Regions from separate parts of the Streptomyces peucetius genome, predicted to be linked through region 3. Evidence: riboswitches for the same ligand, from Rfam matches in the RefSeq annotation. Region 3 holds a riboswitch; each other region holds the start of a gene.
What was found. A riboswitch is a leader RNA that binds a small molecule or an ion and turns the genes downstream of it on or off. The one in region 3 is predicted to bind cobalamin.
Positions count from the first base shown of each region.

Region 1 (7,270 bases), 4.8 Mb from region 3:
GCCGGGCTGCTCGGCACGGACGTGGGCCTGCCGATGCTGATGCTCTCCCGCCACTCGCTGGACGCCCGGGGCGAGCCCGTGGAGTGGGTCCGCTCGGTCTACCGCGGTGACCGGTACAAGTTCGTCGCCCGGCTCCAGCGCCCGGGCGACTGACCTCCGCCCACCCCAGCACACATGGCGCCGCAACGTGTTGCGGCGCCATGTCCCGTTTTGCGCCGCCCGACCGGCAGTCGTTGCCGTACCGATATACGGACGGGGGGTGACTGCGCGCGAACGGCTCGCCTAGATTTCGTGCCCATTACAAAGGTGACCAGTGAGGGGACGGAGCCGCATGTCAGCAGTACCCGATGCGCCCGACGCGCCACAAGCGCCCGAAGCGCCACAGCCGGTCGTCACACCGGTGCGCGTGATCATCGCCCTCTGCCTCTTCACGCCGTTCGTGGCGATGCTCTGGGTCGGCTCCTATGCGAAGGTCGACCCGACCTTCATCGGGATGCCGTTCTTCTACTGGTACCAGATGCTCTGGGTGCTGATCTCGACGATCCTGACGATGATCGCGTACAAGCTGTGGCAGCGTGACCAGCGCGCCCGCAAGGGGGGTGCGTCCCAATGAACGAGGGCGTCAACGGCGTAGCACTCGCCGTCTTCATTTTTTTCTTCGTGGCCGTCACGGTCATGGGCTTCCTGGCCGCGCGCTGGCGCAAGGCCGCCAACGAGAACAGCCTCGACGAATGGGGCCTCGGCGGCCGTTCGTTCGGCACCTGGGTGACCTGGTTCCTGCTCGGCGGCGACCTGTACACGGCGTACACCTTCGTCGCCGTGCCGGCGGCCATCTACGCGGCGGGCGCGGCCGGCTTCTTCGCCGTCCCGTACACGATCCTCGTCTACCCGCTGATCTTCACCTTCCTGCCGCGGCTCTGGTCGGTGTCGCACAAGCACGGGTACGTGACGACCTCGGACTTCGTCCGTGGCCGCTTCGGCTCCAAGGGCCTGTCCCTGGCGGTCGCGCTCACCGGCCTGCTCGCCACGATGCCGTACATCGCGCTCCAACTGGTCGGCATCCAGGCCGTGCTCGACGTCATGGGCGTCGGCGGCGGCGAGACCACCAACTGGTTCGTCAAGGACCTTCCGCTGCTGATCGCCTTCGGTGTGCTCGCGGCCTACACGTACTCCTCGGGTCTGCGGGCGCCGGCACTGATCGCCTTCGTCAAGGACACCCTGATCTACATCGTCATCGCGGTGGCGATCATCTACATCCCGATCAAGCTGGGTGGCTTCGACGCGATCTTCGCCAGCGCCAGTGAGAAGTTCTCGCAGGTCAACGAGGCGACGGGCAAGCCGACCGGGGCGCTCGTGCCCGGCGACGCCGGTCACTGGGGCTACGCCACCCTGGCGCTCGGCTCGGCACTCGCGCTCTTCATGTACCCGCACTCGATCACGGCGACGCTCTCCTCGCGCAGCCGTGAGGTGATCCGCCGCAACACCACGATCCTGCCGCTGTACTCGGTGATGCTGGGTCTGCTGGCGCTGCTCGGCTTCATGGCGATCGCGGCCGGAGTGAACGTCAAGAACGGCCAGCTGGCCATCCCGCAGCTGTTCGAGAACATGTTCCCCGCCTGGTTCGCGGGCGTCGCCTTCGCCGCCATCGGCATCGGCGCCCTGGTCCCGGCGGCCATCATGTCGATCGCCGCGGCGAACCTGTTCACCCGCAACATCTACAAGGACTTCATCAAACCCGACGCGACACCGGCGCAGGAGACCAAGGTCTCCAAGCTGGTCTCGCTGCTGGTGAAGGTCGGCGCCCTGGTCTTCGTCCTCACCATGGACAAGACGGTCGCCATCAACTTCCAGCTACTGGGCGGCATCTGGATCCTGCAGACCTTCCCGGCGCTGGTGGGCGGCCTGTTCACCCGCTGGTTCCACCGCTGGGCGCTCATCGGCGGCTGGGCGGTCGGCATGATCTACGGCACGGCCGCCGCGTACGGCGTCGCCAGCCCGACCCAGAAGCACTTCGGCGGCTCGTCGGACATGATCCCGGGCATCGGCGAGATCGGCTACATCGGTCTCACCGCGTTCGTGCTGAACGTCGTCGTGACCGTGGTCCTCACCTTCGTCCTGCGGGCGGCCAAGGCCCCCGACGGCATCGACGAGACCAGCCCGTCCGACTACACCGCCGACGCGGGCGACCCGGGCGTCAAGGTCGAGCTCCCGCCGGCCACGGCCGGCGCGCCCGGCGGTCACTGACCGATCGCGCGCCGAGGGCCGTCGCACCTCCCCCCGGGGAAATGCGGCGGCCCTTCGCCGTGCTCTGATGCACACTGCCGGGCATGGACATCACCATCAGGAGAATCCGCCCCGAGGAGTACACGGCGCTCGGCGAATTGACGTGCCGCGCGTACATCGACGGCGGGCTGCTGGACTTCGGCGAGGAGGACCCGTACGCCGACGTGCTCCGCGACGTCGCGAGCCGGGACGCGCAAGCAGAGGTGTACGTCGCCGTCGACGAGGCGGACACGCTGCTCGGCGGGGTCGCGTTCGTGCCGGACGGCGGCCCGTTCGCCGACATCGCGGTGCCCGGCGAGGCCGAGTTCCGGATGCTTGCCGTGGACGAGAAGGCACGCGGCCGCGGCACGGGCGAGGCGCTGGTGCGCACCTGCGCGGAACGGGCGAGGGCGACGCCCGGCTGCGTACGGCTGGTGCTGTCGACGCAACCCACGATGTACGCGGCGCACCGGGTCTACGGCCGGCTGGGCTTCGTACGCACCCCCGAACGGGACTGGTCCCCCATCCCGGCCGTCCCGCTGCTGACGTACGCGCTGGAGCTCTACTAGACCTCCCGACACAACATGTGGGGGGTGGCTCAGCCAACCGCCCCCACATGTATGCTCATCTCGCTGTCGCCGCAGGGGAATCCGGTGCGAATCCGGAACTGTCCCGCAACGGTGTGTTCAGGTGCGCTTCGCCGTGCCCGTTACGAGTCCGACGACCTGCCGACGGCGCATCCGGTTCGACCGATCCGGATGCCCAGACGTCCGGGCCTCGCGGATGGGCCGGTGGACGCCGTGCGCCGTGCTGTCCAGGTACGCGCCGCCACGGCCCCCGCCTCCCCGCCGGCCCAGAACCGAGCGAGGGAGAGCACCACATGACCATCGCGCCAGCCGATCCGGTTTCAGCGACCCGGCAGGAGGACGGCCCCGGGACCGCCCTGCTGCGGCTCCTGACGGACCTCACGGCCGACCTGGCCGACACCGACCCCGGCAGGGTCGCCGCCGCCGCGCTGCGCGGCCGGCACGCCGGGTCCGACGAGGCCGAACTGCGCTCCCTCGCCACCGACGCCGCCGCGGGCCTCATCTCCGAGGACCCCGCCTACTCCAGGCTGGCCGCGCGTCTGCTCACCCGCACGATCGCGGAGGAGGCCGCCGGGCAGGGCGCGGTGTCCTTCTCCGCCTCGGTCGCCGTCGGCCACCGCGAGGGTCTGATCGCCGACCGCACGGCCTCGTTCGTCGCGCTGCACACGGACCGGCTCGACGCGCTGATCGACCCCGAGGGGGACGACCGGTTCGGCTACTTCGGTCTGCGCACCCTTTACAGCCGCTACCTGCTGCGGCACCCGATCACCCGCGAAGTGATCGAGACGCCCCAGCACTTCATGCTGCGCGTCGCGTCCGGACTCGCCAAGGACGACACCACACACGCGGTGGACGAAGTGGCCGCACTGTACGGGCTGATGAGCCGACTCGACTACCTGCCCTCCTCCCCCACCCTCTTCAACTCCGGCACCCGCCACCCGCAGATGTCGTCCTGCTACCTGCTGGACTCTCCGCTCGACGAGCTCGACTCGATCTACGACCGCTACCACCAGGTCGCCCGCCTCTCCAAGCACGCGGGCGGCATCGGCCTCTCGTACTCCCGCGTCCGCGCCCGCGGTTCACTCATCCGGGGCACCAACGGGCACTCCAACGGCATCGTGCCGTTCCTGAAGACCCTCGACGCCTCGGTCGCCGCCGTGAACCAGGGCGGCCGGCGCAAGGGCGCCGCCGCGATCTACCTGGAGACCTGGCACGCGGACATCGAGGAGTTCCTGGAGCTGCGCGACAATACCGGCGAGGACGCCCGCCGTACGCACAACCTGAACCTCGCGCACTGGGTCCCCGACGAGTTCATGCGCCGCGTCGAGGCGGACACCGACTGGTCGCTGTTCTCCCCGGTCGACGTCCCCGAGCTGGTCGACCTGTGGGGCGAGGAGTTCGACGCCGCCTACCGCCGGGCGGAGGCCGCCGGGCTGGCCCGCAAGTCCGTCCCTGCCCGCGAGCTGTACGGCCGGATGATGCGTACCCTCGCGCAGACCGGCAACGGCTGGATGACGTTCAAGGACGCCGCCAACCGCACCGCCAACCAGACCGCGGAGCCGGGCCGGGTCGTCCACTCCTCGAACCTGTGCACCGAGATCCTCGAGGTCACGAACGACGGCGAGACCGCCGTGTGCAACCTGGGCTCGGTCAACCTGGGCGCGTTCGTCGACGAGGAGGCCGACGGCGGGATCGACTGGGACCGGCTGGACGAGACCGTCCGCACGGCGGTGACCTTCCTCGACCGGGTCGTCGACATCAACTTCTACCCGACCGAGCAGGCCGGCCGGTCGAACGCCAGGTGGCGCCCGGTGGGCCTGGGCGCGATGGGCCTGCAGGACGTCTTCTTCAAGCTGCGGCTGCCCTTCGACTCGCCCGAGGCGAAGGCACTCTCCACGAGGATCGCCGAGCGGATCATGCTGGCGGCCTACGAGGCCTCCTGCGACCTCGCCGAACGCAACGGCCCGCTGCCGGCCTGGACCGAGACCCGCACGGCACGCGGCGTGCTGCACCCCGACCACTACGGCACCGCGCTCAACTGGCCCGAGCGCTGGGAGGCGCTGCGCGCCAGGGTCGCCGAGACCGGCATGCGCAACTCCCTGCTGCTCGCCATCGCGCCGACCGCCACCATCGCCTCGATCGCCGGCGTGTACGAGTGCATCGAGCCGCAGGTGTCCAACCTGTTCAAGCGCGAGACCCTCAGCGGCGAGTTCCTCCAGGTCAACTCCTACCTGGTGGACGAGCTGAAGAGGCTCGGGGTGTGGGACGCGCAGACCCGGGAGGCCCTGCGCGAGGCGAACGGCTCGGTGCAGGGCTTCGGCTGGGTCCCCGCCGACGTGCGCGCCCTGTACCGCACGGCCTGGGAGATCCCGCAGCGCGGTCTGATCGACATGGCCGCGGCCCGTACCCCGTTCCTGGACCAGAGCCAGTCGCTGAACCTGTTCCTCGAGACGCCGACCATCGGCAAGCTCAGCTCGATGTACGCGTACGCCTGGAAGCAGGGCCTGAAGACGACCTACTACCTGCGCTCGCGCCCGGCGACCCGCATCGCCCGCGCCGCGTCCGCGAGCGTGCCCGTGCCCGTGCAGGCGAGCCCCGAAGAGGCCGTCGCCTGCTCCCTGGAGAACCCCGAGTCCTGCGAGGCCTGTCAGTAATGTCGGAGAACAACGCCAAGAACCTGCTCGACCCGGGCTTCGAACTCACCCTCCGGCCCATGCGCTACCCGGACTTCTACGAGCGCTACCGGGACGCCATCAAGAACACCTGGCACGTGGAGGAGGTCGACCTCCACTCCGACGTCGCCGACCTGGCCAAGCTCACCCCCGGTGAGCAGCATCTGATCGGCCGGCTGGTCGCGTTCTTCGCGACGGGTGACTCGATCGTCGCGAACAACCTGGTGCTCACGCTCTACAAGCACATCAACTCCCCGGAGGCGCGGCTGTATCTGTCGCGTCAGCTGTTCGAGGAGGCGGTGCACGTCCAGTTCTATCTGACGCTGCTGGACACGTATCTGCCCGACCCGGACGACCGGGCCGCCGCGTTCGCCGCCGTGGAGAACATCCCGTCGATCCGCGAGAAGGCGCAGTTCTGCTTCCGCTGGATGGATTCGGTGGAGAAGATCGACCGGCTGGAGACCAGGGCCGACCGCCGCCGTTTCCTGCTGAACCTGATCTGCTTCGCGGCCTGCATCGAGGGCCTGTTCTTCTACGGGGCGTTCGCCTACGTCTACTGGTTCCGCTCGCGCGGACTGCTGCACGGGCTCGCGACCGGCACCAACTGGGTGTTCCGGGACGAGACGATGCACATGAACTTCGCCTTCGAGGTCGTGGACACCGTCCGCAAGGAGGAGCCGGACCTCTTCGACGACGAGCTTCGGCAGCAGGTCACCGACATGCTTGCGGGGGCCGTCGAGGCAGAGCTGCAGTTCGGCCGGGACCTGTGCGGTGACGGCCTGCCGGGCATGAACACGGAGTCGATGCGCGAGTACCTCCAGTGCGTCGCCGACCAGCGCCTCACCCGGCTCGGGTTCGGCCCGGTGTACGGCTCGGAGAACCCGTTCTCCTTCATGGAGCTGCAGGGCGTCCAGGAGCTGACGAACTTCTTCGAACGCCGTCCGTCCGCCTACCAGGTGGCCGTGGAGGGCTCGGTGGACCTGGACGAGGACTTCTGAGCCCGGTGCCCGTCACAGCGGTGGCCCGCACCTCGCCGTCCGAGGTGCGGGCCGCCGTGCCGGCTCAGATGCCGCAGCTGGAGGCTGACCAGTAGCGGCTGGACCGGTGGTCGACGTGGGTGTGGTCGTTGTGGCCCGGGTAGCCGGGGCCGAGGATGCCCCTGAATCCGTGGTAGCGGGCCTGCTTGGCCAGCGTGCACAGCGAGTGCGAGCCGGCGCCGAGGTCTGCCGCGTCCCCGTAGAGATGGCGGCTGCTGGAGGAGCCGCCGACCGCGCTGTTGCAGGAGTAGGAGCGGAAGCCGCTCGTCACCCGGATCGGCTCGTCACCGAGCGCGTGGCGCATGGCCTCCAGCTTCCACATGGTGCGCAGTGCGTTGGCCTTCGCGGTCGCGGCGCTCACCGCGCCGCCGGACCAGGTGGAGTTGCAGCGGTTGAGTTCGGCGTAGCTGAAGTGGGCGGGCGTGCAGTCACTGTCCTGGAGGGCGTAGATCTTGCTGAACGTGGCGGGGCCCGCCACGCCGTCCGCGCTCAGGCCGTAGGCCGACTGGAACCGCTTGACCGCGGCCGCGGTGGCGGGCCCGTACTCCCCGTCGACGGCGAGGACGCTGCCGTAGCCCGGATAGCCGGACACCCGGATCTGGAGCTGGCGGACATCGGACCCGGAGGAGCCCTGGGACAGAGTGCGGGACCAGGTGTAGCAGTCGTCGGCCTGGGCGGTTCCGGCGGTCGCCACGACCCCGGCCGTCGCGGC
Region 1 covers NZ_CP107567.1:5,280,274-5,287,543, reverse strand. Annotated here, with positions in the region: gene OGH68_RS24475 (GntR family transcriptional regulator) at 1-153, shown strand, start outside; gene OGH68_RS24470 (DUF3311 domain-containing protein) at 332-613, shown strand; gene mctP (monocarboxylate uptake permease MctP) at 610-2,244, shown strand; gene OGH68_RS24460 (GNAT family N-acetyltransferase) at 2,328-2,831, shown strand; cobalamin riboswitch at 2,876-3,010, shown strand; gene OGH68_RS24455 (ribonucleoside-diphosphate reductase subunit alpha) at 3,143-5,503, shown strand; gene OGH68_RS24450 (ribonucleotide-diphosphate reductase subunit beta) at 5,503-6,519, shown strand; gene OGH68_RS24445 (D-Ala-D-Ala carboxypeptidase family metallohydrolase) at 6,584-7,270, opposite strand, start outside.
Region 1: it holds a riboswitch for cobalamin, as region 3 does, so the genes downstream of both, OGH68_RS24455 (ribonucleoside-diphosphate reductase subunit alpha) here and OGH68_RS02445 (energy-coupling factor ABC transporter permease) in region 3, are expected to answer to the same signal.

Region 2 (7,270 bases), 6.3 Mb from region 3:
ACGCTCATCAGCCAGGAGGTGCACGTGTTCGCGGGACCGCTGGCCGAGGACCTGCGGCTGGCCCGGCCGGAGGCGACGGACGAGGAACTGCGCGCCGCCCTGGCCCGCGTCAGGGCACTGGAGTGGGCCGACGCTTTGCCCGACGGCCTGGCCACGGTCGTCGGCGAGGGCGGGCACCGGCTGACGGTGACCCAGGCGCAGCACCTGGCCCTGGCCCGGCTGGTCCTCGCGGACCCGCCGATCGCCATCCTGGACGAGGCCACCGCCGACGCGGGCAGCGCGGGTGCGCGCGTCCTGGAGGAGGCCGCGCTGCGGGCCCTGGAGGGACGTACGGGCCTGGTGGTCGCCCACCGCCTCCCGCAGGCGGCGACCGCGGACCGTGTCGTCGTCCTCGACCAGGGGCGGATCGTCGAGACCGGCACGCACGACGAACTCGTCGCGGCGGGCGGGCGGTACGCCGCGCTGTGGGAGGCGTGGTCGGACAGCCGGCGGGAGTCGGCGGACGACGAGGCGCCGGGGAAGGGCCTGGACCCGGTCGGCTCCGCCACTCCGGCGGGCTGACGACCGCGCGGCGGACGCGACGACGGGGCGTCCCGGCACCGGGGCACCCTGCCGTCCCGGCACCGAAGCCCCGTCGGCGCGCTGCCGGGACGCCGCGTGCGGTCTCACCTACGGGCGCCGATGCCCACCACCCGGATGTGCGGGCGGCCGTTCGCGTCCGGGTCGCCGACCACGGCCCGCACGCCGTAGACGTCGGCGATCCGGCCCTCGGTCAGCACCTCCCACGGGGTGCCCTGGGCCACCAGCCGCCCACGGTCGAGCAGGACGACGTGATCGCAGTACATCGCGGCGAGGTTGAGGTCGTGCAGGGCGACGAGGCAGGTCACGGGGAGCTCGGCGACCAGCTCCAGCAGGTCCAACTGGTGCTGGATGTCGAGATGGTTGGTCGGCTCGTCGAGGAGCAGTTCGCGCGGTTCCTGCGCGAGAGCGCGGGCTATCTGGACGCGTTGGCGCTCGCCTCCGGACAGGGTGCGCCACGGCTGCCCGGCGCGATCGGCCAGACCGGTGCGCTCGAGCGCGGCCTGAACGGCCTTCTCCTCCCCCGGCGCGGCGGGCGCCCAGGCGCGCCGGTGCGGGATGCGCCCCAGGCGTACGACGTCGGCGACGGTCAGCTCGACGAGGGTGTCCGCCTGCTGCTCGACCACGGCCACGCGACGGGCCACGTCCCGGCGGTGCAGCCCGTGCAGCGGATCGCCGTCCAGGGTGACGACCCCCGAGGCCGGAGCGAGGACCCCGGCGAGCAGACGCAACAGTGTGGACTTCCCGGATCCGTTCGGCCCCAGGAGCCCGGTCACGGCGCCGGGGCGCAGGCCGAGGCTGACGCCGTCGAGGATCAGCCGGCCGTCGGCCGTGCGTGAGACGCGGTCCGCTTCGAGTGTCATGAGGTGGCCTTCCGGGCCCGGTAGAGCACGAGGACGAAGGCGGGCACGCCGACCAGGGAGGTCATGACGCCCACGGGCACCTCCTGGGGTTCCAGGACGGTACGGGCGAAGGTGTCGATCCACACGAGGAAGACGGCTCCGCCCAGCGCGGCGGCGGGCAGCAGCCTGCCGTGGCCCGGTCCCACCAGGGCGCGGGCGGCATGGGGCAGGACGAGCCCGACGAAGCCGATGGCGCCCGCCGAGCTGACCAGAGCGGCCGTGAGCAGCGCCGTGACGGTCAGCAGCACCAGCCGGGTACGGGCCACGTTCACGCCCAGCGTCGCCGCCGCGTCCTGCCCGAAGGCGAACGCGTCGAGGGTGCGGCCGTGTCCCAGGCACACGACGAGACAGAGCGCGAGGGCCACGAGGCAGAGCCGTACGTCGGCCCAGCCCGCGCCGCTGAGCGAGCCGAGCAGCCAGAAGAGCACGCCCCGAGTGGTCTCGGCATCGGCGGAGGTGACCACGACGAAGGAGGTCAGCGCGGAGAACAGTTGCATCGCAGCGACACCCGAGAGCACCACCCGGTCGGTGGTGCCGCCGAGCGTGTGGCTCAGCACCAGCATCAGCGCGAAGGAGACCACGGCGCCGACGAAGGCGCCCCCGGAGATCGAGAGCGCTCCCCCGCCCACGCCGAGGACCACCACGACGACGGCTCCGGTCGAGGCCCCGGAGGAGACTCCGAGGACGAAGGGATCCGCGAGCGGATTGCGCAGCAGGGACTGCATCACCGCGCCGCACACGGCGAGTCCGGCCCCGCACACCGCTGCCAGCAGCGTGCGGGGCAGCCGGAGGTTCCACACGATCCCGTCGCGGATCGGGGTGAGGCCGGAGGCGTCCCCGCCGAGATGGGAGGCTACGGCGGACCAGACGTCGACGATGCCGATGTCCGCCGGGCCGACGGTGATGGCGAGGGCGACGGACAGGACGAGGATCACGAGCCCCACCGCCGTGCGCGACAGGGTCGCCGTCACTTCGTCCTGCCGTGCGCGCGCAGGGCGGCGGCGACCTGCTCGACGCCCTCGACGGTGCGGATCGTCGGATTCATGGCCTGGCCGCTGAGCAGGACGTACCGCTTGTTTCGTACCGCGTCCATGTTCCGGGTGACCGGGTCGGACTCCAGGAAAGCGATCTTCTTCGCGGCGCTCTCCGCGGTCTGCGACTTCCGGGTGAGGTCGCCGATCACGAGGACGTCGGGGTTGCGGTCGGCGACGGTTTCCCAGTTGATCTGCGGCCATTCCTCCGTGGTGTCGTCGAAGACGTTCTTCGCGCCGAGTTCTCGGGTGATGATGCCGGGAGCGCCGCAGCATCCCGCCATATAGGGGGATTCGGAGTTGGCGAACCAGTACAGGAGGGTGACGTCCGAGGCGTCGAGGCCCGCCGTCGCCTTCTCCACCCGTGCCTGGAGCCGGCCGACCAGTTCCTCGCCGCGTTCCTCGACGCCGAAGACGCGGGCCAGGTCGCGCACCTCGCCGTAGACCGTGTCCACGCTCAGTGGTGCGGTGCGGACACCGTCGCCGTCGCCGCTGTTGTCCTTGCCCTGGCAGTCCGACGGGGAGAGGTAGGTGGGCACGCCCAGCTGCTCGAACTGCTCCCGCGTGGCCACACCGCCCTTGCCCAGGGTGGACGCGAACGAGGCGGCGACGAAGTCGGGTTCGGTGTCGAGCACCTTCTCGAAGGACGGGTTGTTCTCCGCCAGCCGCTCAACGCCGGCGTTGGCCTTCTCCAGCCCCTTCATCACGGGGTCCGTCCACATGGCGGTGCCCGCCATCCGGTCGGCGAGGCCGAGGGAGAGCATGATCTCGGTGGTCCCCTGGTTCAGCGAGACCGCGCGCCGCGGCCCGTCACCCGCGAAGGACACCTTCCGCCCGCAGTTGTCGATCACTCGGGACTCGGTGGAGGGCGCCGACGCCGATGGGCCGGACGTGCCCGTGCCGCACCCGGAGGTCAGCAGCAGGGCCCCGCACAGGAGCAGGGTGGACAGGGTCTTGGCGTGCGTGATGGGCACAGCGGATTCCTCAGCGTCGAGGGCCCTTGCGCGAGGCCCGTTCGTACGGTCCGCCAGCAGGTCTTCGGACTCGGGGTCTCCCGGACGAGGCGCCTTCCCGGACCTGTTCCCGTGGTCCAGTGGCTGTGTGCCCGCCCGTCACCCTCACCGCTGCGCGTCAGTTCCGGATTCGCACCGGATTCCCTGACTCACGTACGTCCTCGTACGGAGTGCGACTGGCTTGCGCAAGCTACCACAGCGCCCCGCGAGTCGGCCGGGGAGCGGCCTGGCCTCCCGCCCGGGACGGTCGACGGCGCGTGCGAACGCCGCCGCCCCGCGGCGGGATCGCTCCTCACCGCGGGGTGGCCGCACGGCGGGCCCGCGTCAGCCCTGCCGGGCGACGAGGCTCGCCGGGCGCAGGTCTGTCCAGTTCGACTCCACGTGGGCGAGGCACGTCTCACGGGTGTCCGGGCCGAAGGCGGTCCGCCACCCGGCCGGCACCTCGGCGAAGGACGGCCACAGCGAGTGCTGGTTCTCGTCGTTGACCAGGACCAGGAAGGTGCCCTGCGGGTCCTCGAACGGGTTGGTGCTCATGCGTTGTCACTCCTTTTGGACGGTACGGTGAACAGCTCGGAGAGCGGCCGCTCAGGATCGGCCGCCACGGTGCGCAGCAGCGCCTGGAGTTCGTCGGCCAGCCGCCGCGCCTTGGCGGTGCCCAGCAGGTCGGTCGCGTGGATCAGCCCGCAGTGCACCGGGCCCTCCCCGCGCGGCTCGTAGAAGCTGAGGGTCAGGTCCGCCCGAGCCGAGCCGGTCGGTACGGCCTCCAGCGAGCCCACACCGCCTTCCAGCTGCTCCAGGTCGGCCTGCTCGTGGTGGACCACCATGACCTGCGGCCCCTCGGGCGGCAGACCGGTCGCCCGGGCAACCTCGTCGAACGGGACGTCCTGCCGGTCCAGGGCGCTCAGCGTGGTCTCCCGCACCCGGGTCAGCAGCTCCGCGAAGGTCGGGTCGCCCGCCGTGTCGGTGCGCAGGACGACCGTGTTGAGGAAGCAGCCGACCAGGTCGGCGAGCTGGTCGTCGGTGCGGCCGGCGACCATCGTACCGATGGGCAGGTCGGTGCCGGCGCCGTGGGCGGTGAGCAGGGCTGCCAGGGCCGAGTGCAGCACCATGAACATGCTGGTGCCGGTGGCGCGGGCGAGCCCGTCCACGGCCGCGTGCAGCTCCTCGTCGAGGACGAACCCGACATGGTCGGCGGCTCGGCCGGACCCGTCGGAGGCCGCCGGGCGCGGGCCGTCCGCCGGAAGCGCCAGCTTCGCGGGTACGTCCCCCAGCGTCCGGCGCCAGTAGGCGAGCTGCTGCCCGCCCCGGCTGTCCGGATCGGTGAGGTCGCCCAGGACCTCGTGCGCCCAGCGGGTGTAGTCCGCGTAGGTGACCGGCAGCGGCTCCCAGGCCGGTGCCCGGCCCTCGGTACGGGCCGCGTAGGCCGCGGTGAGGTCGCGGAACAGCGGGACCACCGACCATTCGTCCACCGCGAGGTAGTGCATGGTCAGCAGCAGTGCCTGGCTGCCGTCGGGGCCGGTGAGCAGGCGCGCCCGCAGCGGTGCCTCCGTCTCCAGGTCCGGTGCCTCAGCGGCGAGTTCGGCCAGGCGGGCGTCGAGGCCGGCGCACGACTCCACGGCGAGCGCCGGGGCCTGGGCCGGCCGCTGGAACGCCGCGCCGCTGCGCTCGGTGAACGCTGTGCGCAGCGGCTCGTGCCGGGCCACCACATCGGCGAGGGCGGCGGAGAGCGCGTCCTCGTCGATCCCGCCCGTGGAGCGCAGGACGAGCGCGTGGTCGAAACCGGGGCTCCGGTGGTACGACTCCCACTGCGGGCGCTGGACGGGCGCGACCGGCAGCGGCTCGTCGCGCTCCTGGGCGGGGCGCAGCGCGGGACGGGCGGCGGCCGCGCCCTCCAGCTTGCCGGCGATGCCGGCCACCGTGAGCGCGTCGAAGACGTCCCTGATGCTCAGTTCGACCCCGAACTCGGTGCGGATACGGCCCAGGAGCCTCATCGAGGCCATGGAGTGGCCGCCGAGCGCGAAGAAGTTGTCGTGCACGCCGACGCCGTCCAGCTTGAGGATCTCGCAGAACAGTTCGGCGAGCCGGGCCTGCGTCTCGGTGGCCGGGCGGGCGTCGCCGGTCATCGCCGACCAGTCCGGCGCGGGCAGCGCCTTGCGGTCCAGCTTGCCGTTGGGCGTGAGCGGCAGCGGCCCGCCCAGCGGCACCACGAGCGCCGGGACCATGTACTCGGGCAGCAGCCCGGCCACATGGGCGCGCAGCTGCTGCGGGTCGAGTTCACCGGCCTCGGGCACCGCGTAGCCGATCAGGCGGACGATGTCGCCGTCGCGGTCGGGCAGTACGGCGGCCTGGGCGACCGACGGGTGTCCGCCGAGCGCCGCCTCGATCTCGCCGAGTTCGATCCGGAAGCCCCGCACCTTGACCTGGGTGTCGACCCGGCCGAGGAAGTCGAGGTTGCCGTCCCGGCGCCAGCGGGCCCGGTCACCGGTCCGGTACATCCGGCTGCCGGGCTCCCCGAACGGGTCGGCGACGAACCGTTCCGAGGTCAGACCCGCCTTGCCGAGGTAGCCGCGGGCGAGGCCGCGCCCGGAGACGTACAGCTCGCCCACCACACCGGGCGGGACGGGCCGCAGACGGTCGTCGAGCACGTAGCAGCGCGTGTTGGGGTCGGGCCGGCCGATGGGGACCCGGCCGGACGGGCTGCCGCCGTGCTCGCGGGCGGGCCACAGCGTGGAGTTGACCGTCGCCTCGGTGAGGCCGTAGGCGCAGATCAGGTGGGCCGTGGCGCCGAACCGCTCGAACAGGTCCGGCGGCACGGTCTCGGTGCCGACCAGGACGGTCGACCCCTCGGGCAGTTCGCAGCCGGGCGGCAGCGCCGACACCAGGGACGGAGGCAGGATCATGTGCGTGATCCGCTGGTCCGCGAGGAAGTCGGTGAGCGCCGGTCCGGCGACGCGGGCCTCGTCGGTGATGAGGACGAGCCGGCCTCCGTGGCACAGGGCCATCGACAGCTCGAAGGCGAAGACGTCGAAGCCGATCGACGCGAACTGGAGCACCCGGCTGTCGCGTTCCAGGCCCATCCGGTCGACGGCCGTGGCGACGAGGCTGGAGATGCCCTCGTGGGGCACGACCACACCCTTCGGCCGGCCGGTCGAGCCGGACGTGTAGATCACGTACGCGGCCTGGTCCAGGGCGATCGGGGCGACGCCGAGGGGCGCGTCGGACAGCGCGTCCGACTCGGCTGCCGTGTCCGGGGCGTCGAGGAGGAGCACGGGGACGCCCGCCACGTCGGGGATCTTCCCCGCGACCGGTTCGGTGCCGACCACGAGGGCCGCCGCCGAGTCCTCGATCATGTAGGTGAGGCGGTCGCCGGGGTGGACCAGGTCGAGCGGCAGGAACGCGGCGCCCAGCTTCAGCGCGGCGACCACCGTGGCGATCATGTCCGCCGACCGGGGCACGGCCACGCCGACCACGCTCTCCGCACCGACACCGCGCGCGGCGAGCAGCCGGGCGATGCGGTTGGCACGGGCGTCGAGCTGCGCGTACGTCACCGAGCGGGAGCGGTCGACGACGGCGACCGCGTCGGGCCGCTCGGCGAGCCGCCGCGCGAACAGGGCCGGGAACGACTCCTCGTCCACCTCGCGCGCAGCGCCGTTGAATCCCTCCAGGACCAGCCGCCGTTCGTCGTCGGCGAGGATCTCCGCCTGCGACAGGGGCTGTCGCGGGGCGGCGACGAGCGCCGCGACCA
Region 2 covers NZ_CP107567.1:6,820,603-6,827,872, reverse strand. Annotated here, with positions in the region: gene OGH68_RS30840 (ABC transporter ATP-binding protein) at 1-561, shown strand, start outside; gene OGH68_RS30835 (ABC transporter ATP-binding protein) at 666-1,442, opposite strand; gene OGH68_RS30830 (FecCD family ABC transporter permease) at 1,439-2,452, opposite strand; gene OGH68_RS30825 (ABC transporter substrate-binding protein) at 2,449-3,486, opposite strand; cobalamin riboswitch at 3,524-3,721, opposite strand; gene OGH68_RS30820 (MbtH family protein) at 3,850-4,059, opposite strand; gene OGH68_RS30815 (non-ribosomal peptide synthetase) at 4,056-7,270, opposite strand, start outside.
Region 2: it holds a riboswitch for cobalamin, as region 3 does, so the genes downstream of both, OGH68_RS30825 (ABC transporter substrate-binding protein) here and OGH68_RS02445 (energy-coupling factor ABC transporter permease) in region 3, are expected to answer to the same signal.

Region 3 (7,270 bases):
CCGGCCTCGGCCCCCTCCTATGCGGGCGGACGCATCGCGGTGCGACGCCTGGCGCGCCGGCGGCCGGAGGATGGGCACGTGACGGGGCAGGGCGGCCGGGCGTACCGGCCGGTGGTCGGCGTTCCGCGGGCCGGGGCCCTGCCCACCGCCGGGGCCGGGTACGCGCGACAACGTGCTGTCCGCCCGCCGAGGGCAGCCGTGCGCACCGGCGGCCCGCGGCCGGCGCGTGTCGCGCTCGGACAGCGCCGGGTCCTGGGCACAGGCCACACCCCCGGTTCGCGGGCCCGGGGCTCCCATGGGCGGCGCGCGGAGCCGGCGCCGCCCGGCGTCAGCCCCGCGACGAGGTCCGGGGCGGGGCGGGGACCCGCCCGGCCACTCCGCCGCCCGGCGGCCACCCCGCCAACTCCTCCGCCGTACGCGGACCTTCCTGCCCGCCGCCCAGCAGCCCGTGCGCCCGCAGCAGTTCCGCGACCGCCGTGCCCCACGGCATGCGCAGTCGCGCCGCGTCCAGCAGAGCCCGGTCGGCCAGGAGTTCACGCGCCGGCCCGGTCCGCAGGCCGTCCGGGGTCAGCACGGCGGCGTCGTCGGCCCAGCGGAGGGCGAGATCGACGTCGTGCGTCGCCATGACGACCGTCGTCCCCGCCGCCCCCAGACCACCGAGCACCTCGAGCAGCCGCTCCTGCCCGTGCGGATCGAGCCCCGCGGTCGGCTCGTCCAGGATCAGCACCCGCGGCCGCATCGCCACCGCGCCGGCGATCGCGGCCCGTTTGCGCTGCCCGTACGAGAGCAGATGCGTGGGCCGGTCGCGCAGCGCCACGATGTCCATCGCGGCCAGGGACTCGTCCACCCGGGCCCGTACCTCGTCCTCGTCCAGTCCGAGGTTCATCGGCCCGAACGACACGTCCTGCTCGACGGATGCCGCGAACAACTGGTCGTCCGGGTCCTGCAGAACCAGCTGCACCGTCGTACGGAGCCGGGTCAGCCCGGCCCGGTCGTAGGTCACCGGCTCGCCGCACAGGCGCAGCCGGCCGGTCGCGGGCCGCAGCCCGCCGCTCAGCAGCCGCAGCAGGGTCGTCTTGCCGCTGCCGTTGCGTCCGAGCAGCGCGGTCGATCTGCCCTCCGCAAGGCCGAGACCGACGCCGCTGAGCACGGCGGGTCCGTCCTCGTAGGCGTAACCGGCGTCGACGAGTTCCACGATCACAGGGCAAACCTTTCGAGCACGAGAGTGAGGACGACGATGCCCGTCAGCAGCGCGGCGACCCCGCCGAGGAACGTGCGGGACACCGGGGCCCGGGGCACCAGCACGCGCAGTGTGCCGTCGTACCCGCGGCCCGCCAGCCCCGTCTGGAGCCGGCTCGCCCGGTCGAAGGCGCGCACGAACGCGGTCGCCCCGAGGCCGGCGAGCGAGCGCCAGGCGGCGGCCCTGGTCGTGTGGCCGAGGCGGGCGGCCTGGGCCTGGCGGATGTTGCCGATGGCGTCGAGCAGCAGAAAGCTGATGCGGTACATCACCAGCGCCACGTCGACCACCGCGGGCGGCACGCCCGCCTTCACCAGCCGGGGCAGCAGGTCCGACATCGGCGTCGTGAAGGCGAACAGCAGCACGCCCAGCGAGGCGGCCGAGGTGCGCAGCAGCAGCCGCACGGCCTCCGGCGGCCCGTCCGGCGCGAACGCGACCGGGCCGTCAGGGCCGCCCACCGCGAACAGCAGCGGCACGGCGCCGGTGACACAGAACCCCAGCGGGATGCGGAACGCCCGCCAGAGCCGGCGCGGCGCCACACCGGCCGGACCGAGCAGCACGGCGAGCGTAGCCGCGCCGACGAGGACGGCGCCCGGCCACGGCGGCAGACAGACGGCGGTCACCGTCAGGCCGAGCCCGAGGGCGGCCTTCTCGCACGGATGACGGCGGCGCCAGCGACTGCTGTGCGCCGCCACGTCGATGGGCAGCATCGGCGGCTACGCCGCCGGTGTCGTGGTGTCGGAGCCCTCTGCGGCGGCCCTGGCCCGTTCCTCGCCCTGCCGCCGGCCCCTGCGCAGCCCGAAGTAGTACGCCAGCACACCCGCGCCGAGCGCCGCCTGCAGGGAGAAGAGCGCCGACTCGACCTCGCCCGACGGCGGTTCGTACAGCGGTGAGAACCACGGTTCGTAATCCGGCTCGAGCTCCGTGATCGCCGCCTCCGCCTCCCCGTCCGCGCCGGCGAAAGGCTCCTCCTTGTGGTCCCCGAGTCCCAGGACCAGGGGCAGGACGGCCAGGGCCGCCACGGCCAGCAGCAGCAGGGTGTTGATCCTCGCGTTACGGCTCATCGGACCGCGGCCTCCTTCTTCGTACCCGGAACCAGCACGCCGAGCCTGGTCAGTTCACCCTTGCTGGAGCGGCTGAGCAGCCGCATCACCAGCACGGTGAGCAGGCCCTCGCTGACCGCCAGCGGCAGCTGCGTGACGGCGAAGATCCCGCCGAACTTCGCCAGCGCGCCCGGCACACCGCTCCCCGGGTCGGGGAACGCGAGGGCCAGCTGCACACTGGTGACGCAGTACGTGGACAGGTCGGCGGTGAACGCGCCGAAGAACACGGCGACCATCAGCGGCACATCGAACCGGCGCAGCAGCCGGTACACGCCGTACCCCGCCCAGGGGCCGACGACCGCCATCGAGAAGACGTTGGCGCCGAGCGTGGTCAGACCGCCGTGCGCCAGCAGCAGCGCCTGGAAGAGCAGCGTGATGGTGCCGAGCACCGCCATGACCGGCGGTCTGAACAGGATCGCGCCGAGACCGGTGCCCGTCGGGTGCGAGCAGCTGCCGGTCACCGACGGGATCTTCAGCGCGGACAGGACGAACGTGAAGGCGCCCGACGCGCCGAGCAGCAGGGTCGAATCGGGATTGGCCCGGACCTCGCGGGTCAGGGCCCGTGCGCCATGGACGACGAAAGGGGCCGACGCGACGCCCCAGGCGGCCGCGTGCAGCGGGGGCAGATACCCCTCGGCGATATGCATGATGTGGGAGACCCTCTCCAGCACCTCGTGGATGGACAACGCACCCTGGCCGGTCTCCTGGCTGACGGGTCATGCCGCCCGTGCTCCGCCTTCCCGGGCACCGCGCGTCCACGCGGTGTCCCAGTGGCTCCCCGTGAGGGGGTGGAGCCGGACTTCCCGATCACAGTGGCGAGGGCCGCACCGGTACTTCACCGGTTTCCCGAACACCAAGGCCCCGTGACAGTAATGCGCCCACCAGCGACATCACAAGCCGCGCACGGGCGCATCGGCCCGCGGCCGGGTGAGCCGTTCGCCACACCCCCGGCCGCGGGCCGCCCCGCGTCACTGCTTGCGGTAGCCGTACGCCTCCGAGGCCGCGGCCTCGACCGCGTCCAGATCGGCCCCCGCGGAGGCCGTCACCACGGCCGCCACCGCGCCCTCCACGAACGGCGCGTCCAGCAGCCGGGTGCCCTCGGGCAGTTCGTCGCCCTCGGCGAGCAGTGCCTTGACCGTCAGCACGGCGCTGCCCAGGTCCACCAGGACCGCGACGCCCGCGCCGCCGTCCACCTGCTCGGCCGCCGCGGTGATCAGCTCCGCGCTGGTGCCGAGACCGCCGTCCGATGTGCCGCCGGCCGGTGCCACCGGCGCTGTGCCGCCGCCCGCCAGCCCCTTGGCGAGCTCGGCGACAGCCGCGGCGACCTCCCGGCTGTGGGAGACGAGGACGATCCCGACCTGCCTGCCGTCGCTCACGGCGCCTCCACCGTCTCGGCCAGTGCGGCGACCAGCAGGGCGGACGACGTGGCTCCCGGGTCCTGGTGCCCGATGCTGCGCTCACCGAGGTAACTCGCCCTGCCCTTGCGCGCCTGCATCGGCACCGTCGCCAGCGCCCCCTGCTCGGCCGCCTCGCGGGCCGCGGCGAACGACTCCGTACTGTCGCCGAGCGCCGCCGCCGCGGGCTCGAGCGCATCCAGCATCGTCTTGTCGCCCGCCTTGGCACCGCCCAGCTGCGCCACCGCGGCGACCCCGGCCCGCAGCGCCTGTGCGAACTGCGCGGGTGTCACCTCCGCCTCGTCGCCCAGCGCCTTGCCGGTGCGCCGCAGCAGCGTCCCGTACAGCGGCCCCGACGCGCCGCCGACCGTCGACACCAACTGCCGTCCGGCCAGCACCAGCACCGCACCCGGTGTGGCCGGCGGCTCCTTCTCCAGCGCGGCGCCGACGGCCGTGAACCCGCGCCGGAGATTGCTGCCGTGGTCCGCGTCACCGATCGCCGAGTCCAACTCGGTCAGTCGGTCCGCCTCCCGGTCCACGGCGGTGGCGACGGCGGCCAGCCAGCGGCGGAAGAATTCGGCGTCGAGCACAGGAACTCCCTGGTGAGTCGATCGGTTCGGACGACGACGGTACGGCGCTGAGCCGGTCACGACCCCCATCGCAGCGCCGGGGTCCGCACCGGCGCGTCCCACAGCCTGAGCAGCTCCTCGTCCACCTGGCACAGGGTCACCGAGGCGCCGGCCATGTCGAGGGACGTCACATAGTTGCCGACGAGCGTGCGGGCCACGGACACGTCCCGCTCGGCCAGCACCCGCTGGACCTCCGCGTTGAAGCCGTACAGCTCCAGCAGCGGTGTCGCGCCCATGCCGTTGACGAGCGCGATCACCGGGCCCGACGGGCGCAGATCCTCCAGGACGGCATCGACGGCGAAGTGGGCGATCTCCCGCGACGTCATCATCGGGCGGCGCTCCCGCCCCGGCTCGCCATGGATACCGACGCCCAACTCCAGTTCCCCGGCGGGCAGGTCGAAGGTGGGGCCGCCCTTCGCCGGGGTGCTGCAGGCGCTCAGCGCCACGCCGAAGCTGCGGGACGACCCGTTCACCTGCCGGCCGATCGCCTCCACCCGCTCCAGCGGAGCGCGCTCCTCGGCGGCGGCCCCGGCGATCTTCTCCACGAACAGTGTCGCCCCGGTGCCGCGCCGCCCGGCCGTGTACAGACTGTCCGTCACGGCCACGTCGTCGTCGACCAGGACCTTCGCCAGACGTACGCCCTCGTCCTCCGCGAGCTCGGCGGCCATGTCGAAGTTCAGGACGTCACCGGTGTAGTTCTTCACGACGAACAGCACGCCCTCGCCGCTGTCGACAGCGGCGGCGGCCCGGACCATCTGGTCGGGCACCGGGCTGGTGAACACCTCCCCGGGGCACGCCCCGTCGAGCATCCCGGGCCCGACGAACCCACCGTGCAACGGCTCGTGCCCCGAGCCGCCCCCGGAAACCAGCGCCACCTTCCCCGCGACGGGCGCGTCCCGCCGGACGATCACCCGGTTGTCCACGTCCACGGCCAACTCGGGATGCGCGGCCGCCATCCCACGCAGCGCGTCCGCGACGACGGTCTCCGGCACATTGATGAGCATCCTCAACGGTTCCTCCTGGGAAGGTTCTCGGCCAGCCCCCTGAACAGGGGTCTGTCTGATCAGTCAGCATGTATGGGGTTGTGGCGCCCGACGGTCTGCGGCGGCCCCGGGCGGTGTTCCGGCGGGGCTGATGCCGACCCTACTGACCGGTCGCCAGGAACTGGTGATGCTGCTGTTGCCGATGTCCAGTATCGACGAGGCGGGGGCTGCCGAGAAGCGACGCGTCGAACGCGATGTGCGAGTCCGCTGCCTTCCTTCATCTGGCGTTCGAAGTCCCGCAGGGCGTGCAGCGCTGTCGGCAGGAGAGGGCGATGGCGACCATGGTGAACCAGGCGACGATTCCGTAGCCGATGTCACCGAGCTGCCACACCAGACGGGCTTGCTGCTCCCCGACGAGGACGTGCATCCTCCGGCGGGCGCGCGTGCGCAGGTCCGCACGCTGAACAGGGCCCCACTCGCATGGGGCCCTGAGCTACGGAAACGTTCCTTATGGGGTGTAGACCTGCCCGGTCTGGGCGCCCTCGACAGATCGGACGTACGCCTGGGCGACGTCGAACCCGCACCCCGGCGTCCGCTACCTGCCCCTGTCGGACGCGCCCCCGGTGACGGGACGCCTGGCGTGGCCGCGCACCCCCACACACCCGGCCACCCGCGCATTTCTCGACCATCTGCGGCGCGCATGACCGACACCGGGCTCACGAGGCCGTAGCCGCCGCCCAGGAGCGCGGCACATCGGTCGCGGGCGGCGGATTTCGCGGAGAGCCGGAGCTTGTATCGACGCCATCCGGTTTTGGAGCCTGCCCACCGGACGTGTGTGTGCCCCTGGTTCCTACCGCCGTCCCCCAAGAATGTGGGCTGACAATCTGCGGAGGACTCATGAACGAGCACGCCGCCCGGGCACTGTCGATCACCGGGCGCAGCACTCCCGTGCTCACGGCATGCCCGCCGCATCGATCTTGAACTCTGGTCCCTGGCATCGGCTTTACCCGCCCCGAGCCATCCCGCCGATCACGGTGGGTAGCCTCCTGGGATGACTGCGACATTCGACGAAGCCGTCCGCGCCCGGCTGCAAGCACCCAACCTCTGGTACGTCGGCACCGTGTTCGCCGACGGGGCACCGCAGGTGAGTCCGATGTGGGTGGATCTGGAGGGCGAGGGGGAGCTGACCTTCAACACCTCGGTGGGCCGGGTGAAGGAGGAGAACCTGCGCCGCGACCCCCGCGTCTATCTCTCGCACGCGGACGCCACCGATCCCTTCGACCGAGTGCAGATCAGCGGTGTGGTGACCCGCTTCGTCGAGGGCCAGGAGGCGCACGACCGGATGGACCGGCTGGCCCGCAAGTATCTGGGCAGCGAGCGCTTCGAGTGGATCATGCCGGGGGAGCAGCGGGTCGCGGTGATCGTGCGCCCGGTCAAGGTGCGGCACATCGTCGGCGTGGAGCGGTTCCGGCCCGGCGGCCCGGTGCCCTCCCCCTGACCTGCGCATCGCCCCCACCAGCACGGCTCCACCCCGGCCGGGGAACGGCGACCACACCGCCCGCGGACTCGCACATCACGTCGTCCTCGTGAGCCGCGCCGCACTGGTCACTCGACGAGCAAGAAAGGAGGCCGGTATGCACCTGACTCCGCAGAGCGGGATCTCCGGCACCGCCGGTCAGGGAGTGAAGCTCACATCGCAGTGCGCGCGCTGTGGCGGCGAGCTGGTCCGCGATGTGGGCCAATTCATCGACCGAGGCCGGCTCTGGTGGGGCGTTGAAGGGCAATGCCAAGCCTGCCCGGACACATGGTGCGAGATGGACACGGGCCCAGCCCCGGAAGAGATCAGGCAGGCCCTGCTGACCGAGCACGGGGCCGCGGGTCTTCGCCTCGCGCACAAGGAGGGGAGCCTCGTTCCCGTGTTGCG
Region 3 covers NZ_CP107567.1:508,993-516,262, reverse strand. Annotated here, with positions in the region: gene OGH68_RS02460 (energy-coupling factor ABC transporter ATP-binding protein) at 329-1,201, opposite strand; gene cbiQ (cobalt ECF transporter T component CbiQ) at 1,198-1,947, opposite strand; gene OGH68_RS02450 (energy-coupling factor ABC transporter substrate-binding protein) at 1,954-2,301, opposite strand; gene OGH68_RS02445 (energy-coupling factor ABC transporter permease) at 2,298-2,987, opposite strand; cobalamin riboswitch at 3,017-3,213, opposite strand; gene OGH68_RS02440 (PTS-dependent dihydroxyacetone kinase phosphotransferase subunit DhaM) at 3,309-3,716, opposite strand; gene dhaL (dihydroxyacetone kinase subunit DhaL) at 3,713-4,324, opposite strand; gene dhaK (dihydroxyacetone kinase subunit DhaK) at 4,381-5,373, opposite strand; gene OGH68_RS02425 (hypothetical protein) at 5,624-5,773, opposite strand; gene OGH68_RS02420 (TIGR03618 family F420-dependent PPOX class oxidoreductase) at 6,398-6,844, shown strand; gene OGH68_RS02415 (hypothetical protein) at 7,161-7,270, shown strand, end outside.

Region 4 (7,270 bases), 1.2 Mb from region 3:
GCGTGCGGCCCGGGACGGACGACGCCGTCAGCCAGACGCTGCACATCCACTCCAGTTGCGCCGTGCGGTCGTACGCCTGGGGCAGGGTGTCGCCGTAGGTCACGGTCCCGTGGTTCTGCAGCAGGCAGGCCGTACGGTCCCGCAGGGCGTGGAGCATGTTCCGGGCCAGCTCCTGTGTGCCGTAGAGGGCGTAGGGGGCGACGCGGACCGGGCCGCCGAGCGCGGCGGTCATGTAGTGGATCGGCGGGAGCTCCGGGACGAGCGTGGAGACCGCGGTGGCATGCACGGCGTGGGTGTGCACGACGGCGCGGGCGCCGGTCTCGCGGTGGACCGCCAGGTGCAGCGGGAGCTCGCTGGTGGGTTCCAGGTCACCGAGGACCTGTCTGCCGTCGAGGTCGACGGCGACGGTGTCCCGCGCCGTGAGCCGCTCGTACGGCACTCCGCTAGGGGTGACGAGGACGAGCTCGCCGACCCGTACGGAGACGTTGCCCGATGTGCCGACGACGAGTCCTTCAGCCGCCGTCCTGCGGGCGGTGTCCACGAGGTCCCGCCACGCCTGTTCGATCTCGTCCCGCCGTGCCTCACCGGTCGCTTCACCGGTCGCCTCATCAGTCATGCCGGCGATCCTGTCACCGGGTCCGCGGCCGCGGGAACACGCACAGTGTTCGAGTGGCTGCCGTGAGCGCCGGGAAGGTTCGAAATCGGACAAGCGGAATCGGTCGACCGCACTTGGGGACACCGCAGCGCCCAACCCAGTTCACCTTCCGTTCATCCAGGTTGCCTACGGTCCTCGCGTCAATGACGTCAAACGATTGCCTGGGTAAATGGAACACATCACACTGCTGCTCGCGATTGTGATCGTGACAGCGCTCGTGTTCGATTTCACGAACGGTTTCCACGACACCGCCAACGCGATGGCGACGACCATCTCGACCGGCGCACTGAAGCCCAAGACCGCGGTGGCCATGTCCGCCGTTCTGAACCTCGTCGGCGCTTTCCTCTCCGTGGAGGTCGCCAAGACCATCTCCAGCGGACTTGTCGACGAATCAGGCATCACACCTGAAGTCATCTTCGCGGCGCTCGTCGGCGCCATCCTATGGAACCTGCTCACCTGGCTGGTGGGCCTGCCGTCCAGTTCCTCGCACGCCCTCATGGGCGGTCTGATCGGCGCCACGGTCGCCTCGGTCGGCTTCGCCGGGGTCAACGGCGGCGTCGTCGTCACCAAGGTGCTCATCCCGGCCGTCGCGGCCCCGGTCGTGGCCGGCCTCGCCGCCATGCTGGCCGCCCGGCTGACGTACCGGGTCGACAGGAACACCGACGCGAAGGCCACCGCCAAGGGGTACCGCGCCGGGCAGATCGCCTCCGCCGGCCTCGTCTCCCTGGCCCACGGCACCAACGACGCCCAGAAGACGATGGGCATCATCACGCTGGCCCTTGTCGCCGGCAACGTCCTCGCCCCCGGGTCCAACCCTCCGATGTGGGTCATCGTCTCGGCCGGTGTGGCGATCGCGCTCGGCACCTACCTCGGCGGCTGGCGCATCATCCGCACCATGGGCAAGGGCCTCACGGACCTCCAGCCGCAGCAGGGCTTCGCCGCCCAGACCAGCGCGGCCAGCGTGATCCTCGCCTCCTCGAACCTCGGCTTCTCCCTGTCGACCACGCACTCCTGCTCCGGCGCCGTCATGGGCGCGGGCCTCGGCCGCAAGGGCGGCGTGGTCCGCTGGTCGACCGCCACCCGGATGTTCGTGGCCTGGGGCCTGACCCTGCCGGCCGCGGGCCTCGTCGCGGCGGGCTCCGAGTTCGTCACCAAGCAGGGTGACTGGGGTGTCGCGGCCGTCGCCGTCTTCCTCGTCGCCTCGTGCATCGCGATCTGGTTCATCTCGCGCCGCCAGGTCGTCGACCACACCAACGTCAACGACGTCGACACGGCGGCCGACGAGCCGGCGGGAGTCGTCACGACCGCCATCGCGGCCGTCACCCCGCCGCCCGCCGGCGACTTCAAGACCACGATCCCCGCCCCGGCCGAGCCCGAGTCGGCTCGTACGGCCACGGTGTAAGGAACAGCAGCATGAAGATCGACTGGGTAGCCCTCGGCTCCGTGTTCGGCGTGAGCCTCGTCGCCACCGTCGCCCTGGTGGGCCTGTTCACCGTGGGCATCGTGGGCCTGACCAAGCAGGAGGCCGCGCAGCAGGCCGGAGGCTCCGGCCTGCTGGCCCGCAGCGGCGCGTACGCCTGCTTCGCGCTCTGCGCGGCGGCCGTGTCCTACGGGATCTATCTGATCGTCGCCTGACGTCCCGACAGTCCGCCCGCAGGCCGGGCCGGAGCCACCCGCGGGTGGGTCCGGCCCGGCCTGCGCGTGTCCGCCGGTGTGGGACTCGGCACACTGTCCCGCCGCAGGTCAAGGGTGAGTTGACGGGCGTTCGCGCACGTGGTGGACTGCCGTGGCCATCAACGGCGGCAGAAGAGGAAGTCCGGTGCGAATCCGGCGCGGTCCCGCCACTGTCACCCGGGGGAGCAACCACCCGGGGAGCCAGGAACTCTCGCCGCCCGTCACGTCGAACCAGGGCGCGGACCCTGAGTGAGGACTCCTGCCATGCCCGGCCGCGGTACCGCCCTGTCCGTCGGACTCCAGCACTTCCCGGCCCACTGATCCCGTGCGTGCCGACCGGATCTTCCTGTACGGCGCCGCAGCCGGCCTCATCGGCGACCGACTCCTCGGCGATCCCCGCCGGGGACATCCGGTCGCCGCGTTCGGGCGGGTCGCGGGCGCCGTCGAGCGTGCCCTGTGGCGTGACCACCGCGGCCGGGGCGTCCTGCACGCCGCCGTGTGCGCGGGCGGCGCCGTGGCCGCGGCGGCCCTGGCTGCCCACGCCGTACGCCGCTCCCCCACGGCCTCCGTCGCCCTGACCGCCGCGGCCACCTGGGCCGTCGTCGGAGGCACGACACTCGGGCGCGAGGCCGCGGCGATCGGTGACGCGCTGGCCGCCGGGGACGTCGAGGCGGCGCGGGAGCGGCTTCCGCATCTTTGCGGTCGGGACCCGCAGGCCCTGAACGAGCAGCAGATCGCGCGCGCCGTCGTCGAGTCCGTCGCCGAGAACACCTCCGACGCGGTCGTCGGTGCCCTCGTGTGGGGCGCCGTGGCGGGCGTGCCCGGGCTGGTGGGTTTCCGCGCGGTGAACACCCTGGACGCCATGGTCGGACACAAGTCGCCCCGACACCGGCGCTACGGCTGGGCGTCGGCCCGCCTGGACGATGTGGCCGGCTGGCCGGGCGCACGGCTGACCGCCGTGCTGGCGGCCGTCTGCGGGCCGGACCCGCGGGGCGCCGTACGGGCCTGGCGGGCCGACGCCGGCAAGCATCCGAGCCCCAACGCGGGCCCCGTGGAGGCGTCCTTCGCGGGCGCGCTCGGCGTGCGGCTGGGCGGGACCCTCTCGTACGGCGGGCGGGTCGAGCACCGGCCGGTGCTGGGCGGGACGGGACGGGCCGTGCAGTTCGGCGACATCGAGCGGGCCGTGCGGCTGTCGCGCCGGGTCGGGGCGGCGGCCCTGGTTGTCTGTACGGGCGCGCGGCTCGCGGCGGGAGCACTGAAGCGGAGGCGGACATGAGCGGTGGGCTGCTGGTCGCCGGGACCACCTCGGACGCGGGCAAGAGCGTCGTCACGGCCGGGATCTGCCGGTGGCTGGTGCGGCAGGGGGTGAAGGTCGCGCCCTTCAAGGGGCAGAACATGTCCCTCAATTCGTTCGTGACGCGTGAGGGCGCGGAGATCGGGCGGGCTCAGGCGATGCAGGCGCAGGCCGCGCGTGTGGAGCCGACGGCGCTGATGAATCCGGTGCTGCTCAAGCCCGGCAGCGACCGCTCCAGCCAGGTGGTGCTGATGGGCAGGCCCGTCGGTGAGATGAGCGCCAAGGGCTACCACGGGAACCGGCAACGAGAGCTGTTCGAGCCCGTCATGGCATGCCTGGAGGAGCTGCGGGGCACGTACGACGCCGTGATCTGTGAAGGGGCGGGCAGTCCGGCCGAGATCAATCTGCGGCGCACGGACATCGTGAACATGGGCATCGCGCGGGCGGCCCGGCTGCCGGTGCTGGTGGTCGGCGACATCGACCGGGGCGGGGTGTTCGCGCAGTTCTTCGGTACGACGGCGCTGCTGGGCCCCGAGGACCAGTCGCTCGTGGCGGGCTATCTGGTCAACAAGTTCCGCGGTGACGTGTCGCTGCTCGAGCCGGGGCTCGACATGCTGCACGGCCTCACCGGGCGGCGCACCTACGGTGTTCTGCCGTACGCGCACGGGCTCGGCATCGACGAGGAGGACGGTCTGCGGGTGTCCCTGCGGGGCGCGGTACGCGAGTCGGCCGTGACGGCACCCGTCGGTGAGGACGTGCTGCGGGTCGCGGTCTGCGCGGTGCCGCTGATGTCGAACTTCACCGATGTCGACGCGCTGGCGGCCGAACCGGGCGTGGTGGTGCGGTTCGTGGACCGTGCGGAGGAGCTCGTGGACGCCGATCTGGTCGTGGTCCCGGGCACCCGGGGGACGGTGCGGGCACTGGCGTGGCTGCGGGAGCGGGGTCTCGCGGACGCCCTGGCGCGGCGGGCGGCGGAGGGGCGCCCGGTGCTGGGCATCTGCGGCGGCTTCCAGGTGCTCGGCGAACGCATCGAGGACGACGTCGAGTCCAGGGCCGGTGAGGTCGAAGGGCTCGGGCTGCTGCCGGTTCGGGTGCGGTTCGCGCGGGAGAAGACGCTTGAGCGGCCCGTCGGCGAGGCACTCGGCGAGCACGTCGAGGGCTACGAGATCCATCACGGCGTCGCCGAGGTGACGGGCGGGGAACCCTTCCTGGACGGCTGCCGCGTCGGCACCGTGTGGGGGACGCACTGGCACGGGTCGCTGGAGAGCGACGCCTTCCGGCGCGCGTTCCTCCGGGAGGTGGCCGCGCAGGCGGGCCGGCGTTTCGTGCCCGCCCCCGACACGAGTTTCGGGGCGCTGCGGGAGGAACAGCTGGACCGGCTGGGCGACCTGATCGAAGAACACGCCGACACGGAGGCGCTGTTGCGGCTCATCGAGGGCGGGGCGCCGGCAGGGCTGCCGTTCGTGCCGCCGGGGGCGCCGTGAGGGGCGGCGGCGGGCCGCTGCCCCGCCCCGCCCTTCCCGCGGGCCCGGCGGCCCGTGGGAACTTGCACCGGACGCCCGCGCCCCAGAAGCCGGCGGGGCTGCGCCCGCCCGGCTCAAACGAAGGAGTGATCAAAGGATGAGCACCCCCTATCCGTTCACCGCGGTCGTCGGGATGGACGACCTGCGGCTGGCGCTGCTGCTCAACGCGGTCAGTCCGGCGGTCGGTGGCGTGCTCGTGCGGGGTGAGAAGGGCACCGCGAAGTCGACCGCGGTGCGTGCGCTCGCCTCGCTGATGCCCGGCCTCGACGTCGTCGCGGGGTGCCGTTTCTCCTGCGCGCCCGCCGCGCCGGACCCGTCGTGCCCGGACGGTCCGCACGAGGCGGCGGCAGCCGCGGAGGCGCGGCCCACACGCTTGGTCGAGCTGCCCGTCGGCGCCTCGGAGGACCGGCTGGTCGGCGCGCTGGACATCGAGCGGGCGCTCTCGGAGGGCGTGAAGGCGTTCGAGCCGGGGCTGCTCGCCGACGCGCATCGCGGGATCCTCTACGTGGACGAGGTCAACCTTCTTCACGATCACCTCGTGGACCTCATGCTCGACGCCGCCGCGATGGGCGCCTCGTACGTCGAACGCGAAGGCGTGTCCGTACGGCATGCCTCCCGCTTCCTGCTCGTCGGGACCATGAATCCCGAAGAGGGCGAGCTGCGCCCCCAGTTGCTGGACCGGTTCGGGCTCACCGTGGAGGTCGCGGCGTCCCGCGACCCGGATCTGCGGGTGGAGGTCGTGCGGCGCAGGCTCGCCTACGACGACGACCCCGCGGGCTTCGCGGCGCGCTGGGCGGGCGAGGAGGAGGCGCTGCGCGAGCGGATCACGGCGGCGCGGGAGCTGTTGCCGCACGTGGTTCTCGGTGATGTCGCGCTGCGTCAGATCGCCGCGACGTGCGCGGCGTTCGAGGTCGACGGCATGCGTGCCGACATCGTGATGGCCCGGACGGCGACCGCGCTCGCGGCGTGGGCGGGCAGGGGCGAGGTCACGGAGGAGGACGTGCGGCAGGCGGCGCTGCTGGCGCTGCCGCACCGCAGGCGGCGCAATCCCTTCGACGCGCCGGGTCTGGACGAGTCGAAGCTCGACGAGACGCTGGACGAGTTCGGCGGGGACGACCAGCCCGACCCGGACCCGGACCCCGACCCCGGGCCGGACGGCGGGCCCGACGGTGGTGGCGGTGGCGGGGTGCCGCCGCAGGGCGGCGGGCCGGACGCGTCCGAGGCACCCGAGGCCGCCGGGTCCGAGCCGGCGCCCGCTCCCGCGCCCGGCACCGGGCGCGGCGCCGAGCAGCAGCCCGTACGGGCCGCGGAGCCGTTCCGGACCAAGATGCTCAGCGTGCCCGGTCTCGGTGAGGGCGCGGCGGGGCGCAGGTCCCGGGCGCGCACCGACCACGGGCGTACGACCGGCGCACGACGGCCTCAGGGGGCGCTCACCAAGCTGCATCTGGCGGCGACCGTCCAGGCCGCCGCTCCCCACCAGCGTGCCCGCGGGCGCATGGGACAGGGGCTGGTGGTCCGCCGGGACGATCTGCGGCAGGCGGTCCGTGAGGGGCGCGAGGGGAACCTCGTGCTGTTCGTGGTGGACGCCTCGGGGTCGATGGCGGCCAGGAAGCGGATGGGCGCGGTCAAGGGCGCGGTGCTGTCGCTGCTGCTGGACGCCTACCAGCGGCGCGACAAGGTGGGGCTGATCACCTTCCGCGGCAGGGCCGCGGAGCTGGCGCTGCCGCCCACCTCGTCGGTCGACGCGGCGGCGGCCCGGCTGGAGTCGCTGCCGACCGGCGGCCGTACACCGCTCGCCGAGGGGCTGCTGAAGGCCCATGACGTGCTGCGCGTCGAGCGGCTGCGCGATCCGTCGCGCCGTCCGCTGCTGGTGGTCGTGACCGACGGCCGGGCCACCGCCGCCGGAGCCGGTGACGCCTTCCCGACGGCACTGCGCGCGGCGCGGCTGCACGCCGCAGAGGGGACCGCGGCCGTCGTCGTGGACTGCGAGGCCGGGCCGGTACGGCTCGGGCTGGCCGGCACGCTCGCCGGATCGCTCGGCGGCAGTGCCGTCACGCTCGACGAGCTGCGGGCCGAATCGATCGCCGGGCTCGTCAAGGACGTCCGGGACACATCCACCACCAG
Region 4 covers NZ_CP107567.1:1,744,143-1,751,412, forward strand. Annotated here, with positions in the region: gene OGH68_RS08040 (class II aldolase/adducin family protein) at 1-616, opposite strand, end outside; gene OGH68_RS08045 (inorganic phosphate transporter) at 825-2,057, shown strand; gene OGH68_RS08050 (hypothetical protein) at 2,069-2,290, shown strand; cobalamin riboswitch at 2,424-2,562, shown strand; gene OGH68_RS08055 (cobalamin biosynthesis protein) at 2,655-3,605, shown strand; gene OGH68_RS08060 (cobyric acid synthase) at 3,602-5,107, shown strand; gene OGH68_RS08065 (putative cobaltochelatase) at 5,244-7,270, shown strand, end outside.
Region 4: it holds a riboswitch for cobalamin, as region 3 does, so the genes downstream of both, OGH68_RS08055 (cobalamin biosynthesis protein) here and OGH68_RS02445 (energy-coupling factor ABC transporter permease) in region 3, are expected to answer to the same signal.